One region of the Roseixanthobacter psychrophilus genome, then DNA from elsewhere that is predicted to be linked to it. Evidence: riboswitches for the same ligand, from Rfam matches in the RefSeq annotation. Region 1 holds a riboswitch; each other region holds the start of a gene.
The links. Region 1 has a riboswitch for cobalamin ahead of cobU (bifunctional adenosylcobinamide kinase/adenosylcobinamide-phosphate guanylyltransferase). Riboswitches for the same ligand answer to the same signal wherever they lie in the genome.
Positions count from the first base shown of each region.

Region 2: another riboswitch for cobalamin. It lies ahead of V5F77_RS14470 (DUF1636 family protein); the one in region 1 lies ahead of cobU (bifunctional adenosylcobinamide kinase/adenosylcobinamide-phosphate guanylyltransferase).
Region 3: another riboswitch for cobalamin. It lies ahead of V5F77_RS06440 (energy-coupling factor ABC transporter permease); the one in region 1 lies ahead of cobU (bifunctional adenosylcobinamide kinase/adenosylcobinamide-phosphate guanylyltransferase).

Region 1 is NZ_JBAFWT010000006.1:224,549-226,799, forward strand. Features, by position in the region: gene rfaE1 (D-glycero-beta-D-manno-heptose-7-phosphate kinase) at 1-519, shown strand, start outside; cobalamin riboswitch at 576-766, shown strand; gene cobU (bifunctional adenosylcobinamide kinase/adenosylcobinamide-phosphate guanylyltransferase) at 922-1,470, shown strand; gene cobO (cob(I)yrinic acid a,c-diamide adenosyltransferase) at 1,460-2,092, shown strand; gene V5F77_RS09105 (cobyric acid synthase) at 2,092-2,251, shown strand, end outside.
Region 2 is NZ_JBAFWT010000014.1:106,453-108,703, forward strand. Features, by position in the region: gene cobW (cobalamin biosynthesis protein CobW) at 1-391, opposite strand, end outside; gene V5F77_RS14470 (DUF1636 family protein) at 388-876, opposite strand; cobalamin riboswitch at 955-1,187, opposite strand; gene cmk ((d)CMP kinase) at 1,240-1,893, opposite strand; gene aroA (3-phosphoshikimate 1-carboxyvinyltransferase) at 1,902-2,251, opposite strand, start outside.
Region 3 is NZ_JBAFWT010000004.1:180,672-182,922, reverse strand. Features, by position in the region: gene V5F77_RS06455 (SCO family protein) at 1-424, shown strand, start outside; gene V5F77_RS06450 (hypothetical protein) at 421-657, shown strand; gene V5F77_RS06445 (hemin uptake protein HemP) at 729-908, shown strand; cobalamin riboswitch at 957-1,181, shown strand; gene V5F77_RS06440 (energy-coupling factor ABC transporter permease) at 1,221-1,898, shown strand; gene lldD (FMN-dependent L-lactate dehydrogenase LldD) at 2,114-2,251, opposite strand, start outside.

The DNA.
Region 1 (2,251 bases):
CGCGCGGAACTGATCGCCGCGCTTCATCGCTCGGTGCCCCAGGTTGAGTCGGCTGGCGCCCAGGTCACTTGGGATGAGGCCCGTGCCATTCTCAACCGCTGGCGGGCGAGCGGCGCCCGCATTGTGTTCACAAATGGCTGCTTCGACCTGCTGCATCCCGGCCATGTGGGCATGCTGGAGACTGCAGCGGCGCAGGGCGATCGGCTGGTGGTGGCGCTCAACACGGACGCTTCAGTCCGTCGTCTGAAGGGACCGACCCGGCCGCTCCAGGATGAAAACGCGCGCGCACGGGTCATCGGCGCCATGCGCTGTGTCGATCTCGTGGTGTTGTTCGACGAGGACACGCCTCTTGAGATCATCACAGCCTTGCTGCCGGACGTCCTGGTCAAGGGCGCCGATTATCGGCCTGAAGATGTGGTCGGCGCTGATGTTGTGATCGCCAATGGCGGCAAGCTGGTGCTGGCCGATGTGACGCCCGGCCAATCCACCTCCACCTTGGTGGCTAGGGCGCGAAGCTGACCTACGAAATTCCGTTCGCATCTGCCGCGAGCGATTGCCGTGCGCGGCAGCCGCCCTATAGTCGCTGTGTCGTCGGTTCCTTAGGGATGAAAAGGGAACGCGGTGCGAAGGCTATGCCTTCAATGCCGCGGCTGCCCCCGCAACTGTCGGCGGAAAGCAAACCTGCGAACCACTGAGGCCTGCCTCGGGAAGGGCGGGGGAGCGTTGATCCGCAAGCCAGGAGACCTGCCGAGGACGTTTCTGCCCGCAAGACGGGTCTAATCCGGCCCTCGGTGGGAGGGTCAGGGAGATGCTGATGGTCGCTCTGCACCCACATGCTTGTCCGGTACACGCCCGCTGTTGGTCCGGCGCAGCGGCAGCTGGCATCTGTCCGGCGACGGCCGCCGGACATCCGCGTCGTCGATGACCAAGACCTCATCGCCATCGGCCGGACGCCTCGTGCTGGTGCTCGGGGGCGCGCGCTCGGGCAAGAGCGGCTACGCCGAGCGGCGCGTGGAGATGATGCCCCCCCCCTATGCCTATGTCGCCACCGCTCAAGCGTTCGATGCCGAGATGACGCAGCGGATCAGCCTGCATCAGGCCCGGCGCGACGCGCGCTGGCACGCCCATGACGCGCCATTCGATGCGCACCGCCTGCTGGGGGAACTCCCGCCCGAAATGCCTCTTTTGCTCGACTGCCTCACCCTGTGGCTGACGAACCATATGCTGGCGGACCATGATCTCGCGGCAGAAGAAGAGCGGCTCGTCGCGGCGGTGCGTGCGCGCAGGGGTCTCACCGTACTGGTGGCCAACGAGGTCGGCCTCGGTATCGTCCCGGACAACGCGCTCGCCCGCCGGTTTCGCGACGCCGCCGGCCAGCTCAATCAACGCATGGCGACACTGGCCCATGAAGTGATCTTCATGGTCGCCGGCCTGCCGATGACAGTGAAAGGCACGCTCGATGAGCGATGAGTCAGACCCAGCCGGCATCGACGACGCACAGGCCGCCCGCCACAAGGAGAAGATGGCGAAGCGCAAGGCCGTGCAGGATGCGGAGGTGGCGGAAAAGACGCTCGAAAAAGGTCTTCTCATCGTCCACACCGGTCCCGGCAAAGGCAAGAGCACCGCCGCCTTCGGCCTTGCCCTGCGGATGCTGGGCTATGGCCGGAAAGTGGGGGTTGTCCAGTTCATCAAGGGCGCCTGGCATACTGGGGAAAAAGACGCCTTCGCCGCGTTCGGCGAGCGCATGCAATGGCACACCATGGGGGAAGGCTTCACCTGGGAGACCCAGGATCTCGCCCGCGACACGGCAGCGGCCGGGCGTGCCTTCGACCAGGCCCGCGCGCTGATGGCGGATGAGACGCTATCCCTCATCGTGTTGGACGAACTGAACATTGCCCTGCGCTATGGCTATCTCGATCTCGCCGATGTGGTGGCGACCCTGAAGGCCCGCAGGCCTGACCTGCACATCGTGGTCACCGGGCGCAACGCGAAGCCTGAACTTCTGGAAGCGGCCGACCTTGTGACCGAAATGGGATTGGTGAAGCATCATTTCTCCGCCGGCGTGAAGGCGCAGGCCGGCATCGAATTCTGATGACCGCAAAAGCCTTGATGTTTCAGGGAACCGGTTCGGACGTGGGCAAGAGCCTGCTGGTCGCCGGCCTTGCGCGCGCCTTTGCCAATCGCGGGCTGCGCGTGCGGCCGTTCAAGCCGCAGAATATGTCCAACAATGCCGCCGTCACGGCGGACGGCG
Region 2 (2,251 bases), on a different contig from region 1:
CCACGCCGTCCACCGTGACGCGGCTCTTGATGGCGGGCCATTGGAACGCCTGCACCAGGGGCTTTGGCAAGGCGAGGCCGGAGGTCTCGATCAGGATGTGGTCCACGCGCGGCGTGCGGGACAAGATGAGGTCCAGCGCCGGCACGAAATCGTCGGCCACCGTGCAGCACAGGCAGCCATTGGCCAGCTCGACGATATTGTCCTCCGGGCAGCTCTCGATGCCGCAGCCCTTCAAAATCTCGCCGTCGATGCCCACGTCGCCGAATTCGTTGACGATCACCGCGAGGCGCTTGCCCCCGGCATTTTCCAGGATGTGGCGGATCAGGGTCGTCTTCCCCGCGCCGAGGAAGCCGGTAACGATGGTGCAGGGAATGCGGGCGAGAGAGGTCATCGCTGGTCCTCGGAGAAGCTCATGGGAGGAATGCGGGCAATCATGCCGCGCTTGAGGCTGTCGGGGCGTCCGCGCCAGGGCAGGATGCCGTCGGTGGAGGTCGCGAAGAGGGTCGCGCCGGTGAGCAGGTCGGCGGCGCTGTCGGGGGTGAGATCGCCGAACACGTAGGACCAGCCGCCGGTGCGCACCAGCGCTGCGGAAAGCGCGCGCTTGCAGTTGGAAAGGCAGCGCACCTCTTTCACGGCGATGGCGGGGTCCCCGCCCGTTGCCACGGCGCGGATCGCGTCCCGTGCCAGGGCCGCGCCGGCCGGCTCGGTTTGCGGATCGGCGCCGGTAAGCTTGCAGGTGGTGCAGACGAACAGGGTCACGGCCGGAACGCAGGCGACGCGCAGGGAATCGCGGGTCGGCCCGTCGGCGGGCGTGCCGCTTCGCGCCGTCGTGTCGCCCGCCGCGAAAGGTGCATCGTCGTTGGAAGGTCGCTCCACGCCGCGTATCCATGGGTGCGAGCGGCCCGCTCGGCGCGTGCCTCAGAGAGAATCGCCATGCCAGGGCACCCCGCCCGGTACGCGCTCCTGTCGGTGGCAGGTCTCCTGGCTCGCGGATCGCCGTTCGCGGCCGCCTTCCCGGAAGGGGCGCTAGCGCCCTTCTCCAGTGGCTTTTCGGCCGGAACTCACCGCCTACAGTTGCGGGGGCAGCTGCGGCTATCGTCCGGAAAACCCGTGCGCGACCGCATTCCCTTTTCACCCGGCGGAAGCAGCAAGCCGCTCGAACCGGGACCATCGACGCCGACACTTAAGAACCGGTCAGGCCCGAAGTCAATGAACCGCATCGGACCCCTGTGCGCCGTCTCAGCTTTCGCCCTGCTGCGCCTCGGCGTGTTCCCCGGCCTTCTTTGCGGCGACGATTTCAAGTGCCGCCGCCAGCACGTCCTCGACGCCGAGGTGGGTGGTGTCCAGCAGGACGGCATCCGCGGCCATAACCAGCGGTGCGGTCGCGCGGTGCGAATCGCGTTCGTCGCGCTTGCGGATGTCCGCCAGAACGTCCTCGAAGGCGATGTCGCACTTCCGCTCCAGCAGTTCACGGTGGCGGCGGGTGGCGCGCACGTCGGGCGTGGCCGTGACGAACAGTTTCACCCGCGCATGCGGACAGATCACCGTGCCGATGTCGCGCCCGTCCAGCACCGCGCCGCCGGGCTGCTCGGCGAAGCGCCGCTGAAGCTCCAGCAGCGCGCTGCGCACCGCCGGCCGGGCCGCCACCACAGACGCCGCCTCGCCCAGTTCGCCGGTGCGAAGCTGTTCCGGGTCGAGGCTGCGCAGGTCGAGGGTGCGCGCGGCATCGGCGCTCGCCAATTCGTCGTCCAGCGTGCCATCGGAGAGGCAGCGGGCCGCCACCGCCCGATAGAGCAGGCCCGTATCGAGATGGGGCAGGCCAAGGGTGGCCGCGATGCGCCGGCCAAGGGTGCCCTTTCCGGATGCCGCCGGACCGTCGATGGCAATGATCATGGCGGCGCTCATTTCAGCACGGCGCCGAGGTCGCCCATCATGGGCACGAAGGTGGGGAAGGAGGTGGCGATGAAGCGCATGTCGTCCACCCTCACGCCGTCTCGCGCAGCAAAGCCCATGACGAGGAAGGCCATGGCAATGCGATGATCCATATGGGTGGCCACCGGCCCCCCGCCGACGACACCATCGGGGCCGAGGCCGGTTACCAGCAGATCGTCGCCAAGGATCTCATGGGGTACGCCGCAGGCGGCGAGGCCGTCGGCCACCGCGGCCAGTCGGTCGCTTTCCTTCACCCGCAATTCGTTGAGGCCGCGCATGCGCGTGGTGCCGTGCGCAAAGGACGCAGCCACGGCGAGCA
Region 3 (2,251 bases), on a different contig from region 1:
GCCATTCGCCATCTTCTTCGGCTTCACCCGCTGCCCGGAAGTGTGCCCGACCACCTTGTGGGACATGTCGGAATCGCTCCACCGGCTGGGCGCGCAGGCGCAAGACCTGACGGTGGTGTTCGTCTCGCTCGACCCGGAGCGGGACACGCCGCAGACGCTGGCAAGCTACATCCAGTCCTTCGATCCGCGAATCATCGGCCTTTCGGGGCCGCCGGCTCAGATCGCGGCGCTGGCCAAGGCTTACCGGGTGTTCTGGCGCAAGGTCCCGACCAGCGATGGCGACTACACCCTCGACCACACCGCCGTGGTGTATCTGATGGATCGCCAGGGGCATTATGCCGGGATCATCGGCTACAAGGAGGATGAGGCCGCGCGGGATGAGAAGTTGCGCCAACTCCTGGCAATGCCGGGAGCTGCGGGATGAACGCGTCCTCCTCCTCGGTGCTGCGCGACCTTGGCACCACCTTCGTCTCCGGCGCGGCGGCGGGCTGCCTGCTGATGGGCGGCATTAAGCTGTTCGACCTCGATGTTGCCCGTGCGTTGCTGGACGTGAGCGGCGACGGCATCGATCTGCGCGACACCGCGGCCGTGAGCTGGATCTTCGGCCAGATGGCGATCCTGATCCGCTTCGTCGTTCCAGGACTTTTGCACCTGTGACGCTGGCGCGGGGCGAGGGCCTGACACGACACCCTTGCCCCGCTTCCCTCCATACGAACCGGGAGGCTCTTATGGGCACCGTCCCCCTCAAGATCGTCCTGAAGCCGCGCGGGCGCATCATCCCCGTCGTCCAGGAAAGCATGGACAGCGCGGACATCTTCCGCGTCGGCCGCACCATCATGATCCGGCACGGCGATCAGGCTTACCAATTGCGCCTGACGGCCCAAAACAAACTCATCCTCACCAAATAGCGCACGGCGCCGCGCATCTGCGCCCTTGACAGCGGCTGCGGGTTGTCCGCTGCTGCACGAGCGAATGGTTTTCGGACGAGGCACGGCGACGCGCTTCGGACGATATGGGAACGGGGGAACGGCTGACCGCCGCGAGCCCCGACCGCCCCCGCGACTGTGAGCGGCGAGTGGCCTGCCGGGATGCCACTGGACCTACCCTTCGGGGAGGCCTGGGAAGGCGGAAGGTTGCGACGACCCGCGAGTCAGGAGACCGGCCAGGCGCAGCATGTGTTCAATCTCACGCCGTCGGGTGAGACGGTAAAGGAGCCTTCTATGCATATCGAACCCGGCCTCGTGGATCCCGGCAAGATCTGGCTGAGCTATGTGACCGCCGCCGGTGCCCTCGGCTATACGATGAAGCTGGCGGCCGGAACCGTGCGCGAACGCGGCCCGCTCTCGCTGATCGCGCGCAGTGCGGCATGCACCGCCCTCGTCTTCTCGTTCTTCGAAATTCTCCCGCATTATCCGGTCGGCGTTTCCGAGGTCCATCTGATCCTCGGCTCGACCTTGTTCCTGATCTTCGGGGCCGCCCCGGCAGCCATCGGCCTTGCCCTCGGCCTGCTGGTCCAGGGCCTGTTCTTCGCGCCGTTCGACCTGCCGCAATACGGCATGAATGTCACGACCCTGCTGGTGCCGCTGTTCGCGCTCGCCGTGCTGGCCCCCAAGGTCCTGGCACCCAACACGCCCTATGTGGAGCTGAAGTATCGTCAGGCCCTGGCGCTTTCGACCACCTATCAGGCCGGAATCGTCGTCTGGGTGGCGTTCTGGGCGCTCTACGGCCAGGGCTTCACGGTGGCGAACGCTTCCTCCATCGCCACGTTCGGCGGCGCCTACATGCTGGTGATCATTGTCGAGCCGCTGATCGATCTTGCCGTGCTCGCGGCAGCCAAGGCCCTGCACGGTCTCAAGGGCAGCGCGCTGCTCGAGCGGCGCCTCTACGACCCGGCCTGAACCACGGGTTCCCACCAACGGCCGTCCGGTCGACGTGATCCAAGGACATGAGCGGCGCCCCCCGCCGCTCATGTCGCCGCCCACTCGGCCGGCGAGATTCGAGCGAAGCAGGAGCGCCAGCAGCGATCTTGCCGACGGTTCGGCTCGCGTCAGGAAAACGCGACTGAACGACGAGAGAGAGGGTTTCCCTGCGTCCCTGAAAACGGGGAAACGCCCTAGAGCTTCGCCAGGATCGAACCGTCGATCTGCGACACGCGCTCCACGCCCGTCAGGGTCATCGCCACGCGCATTTCCTTCGCGAGGATATCGAGAAGGTTCTCCACGCCCGCTTGGCCACCGCTTGCCAAGGCATA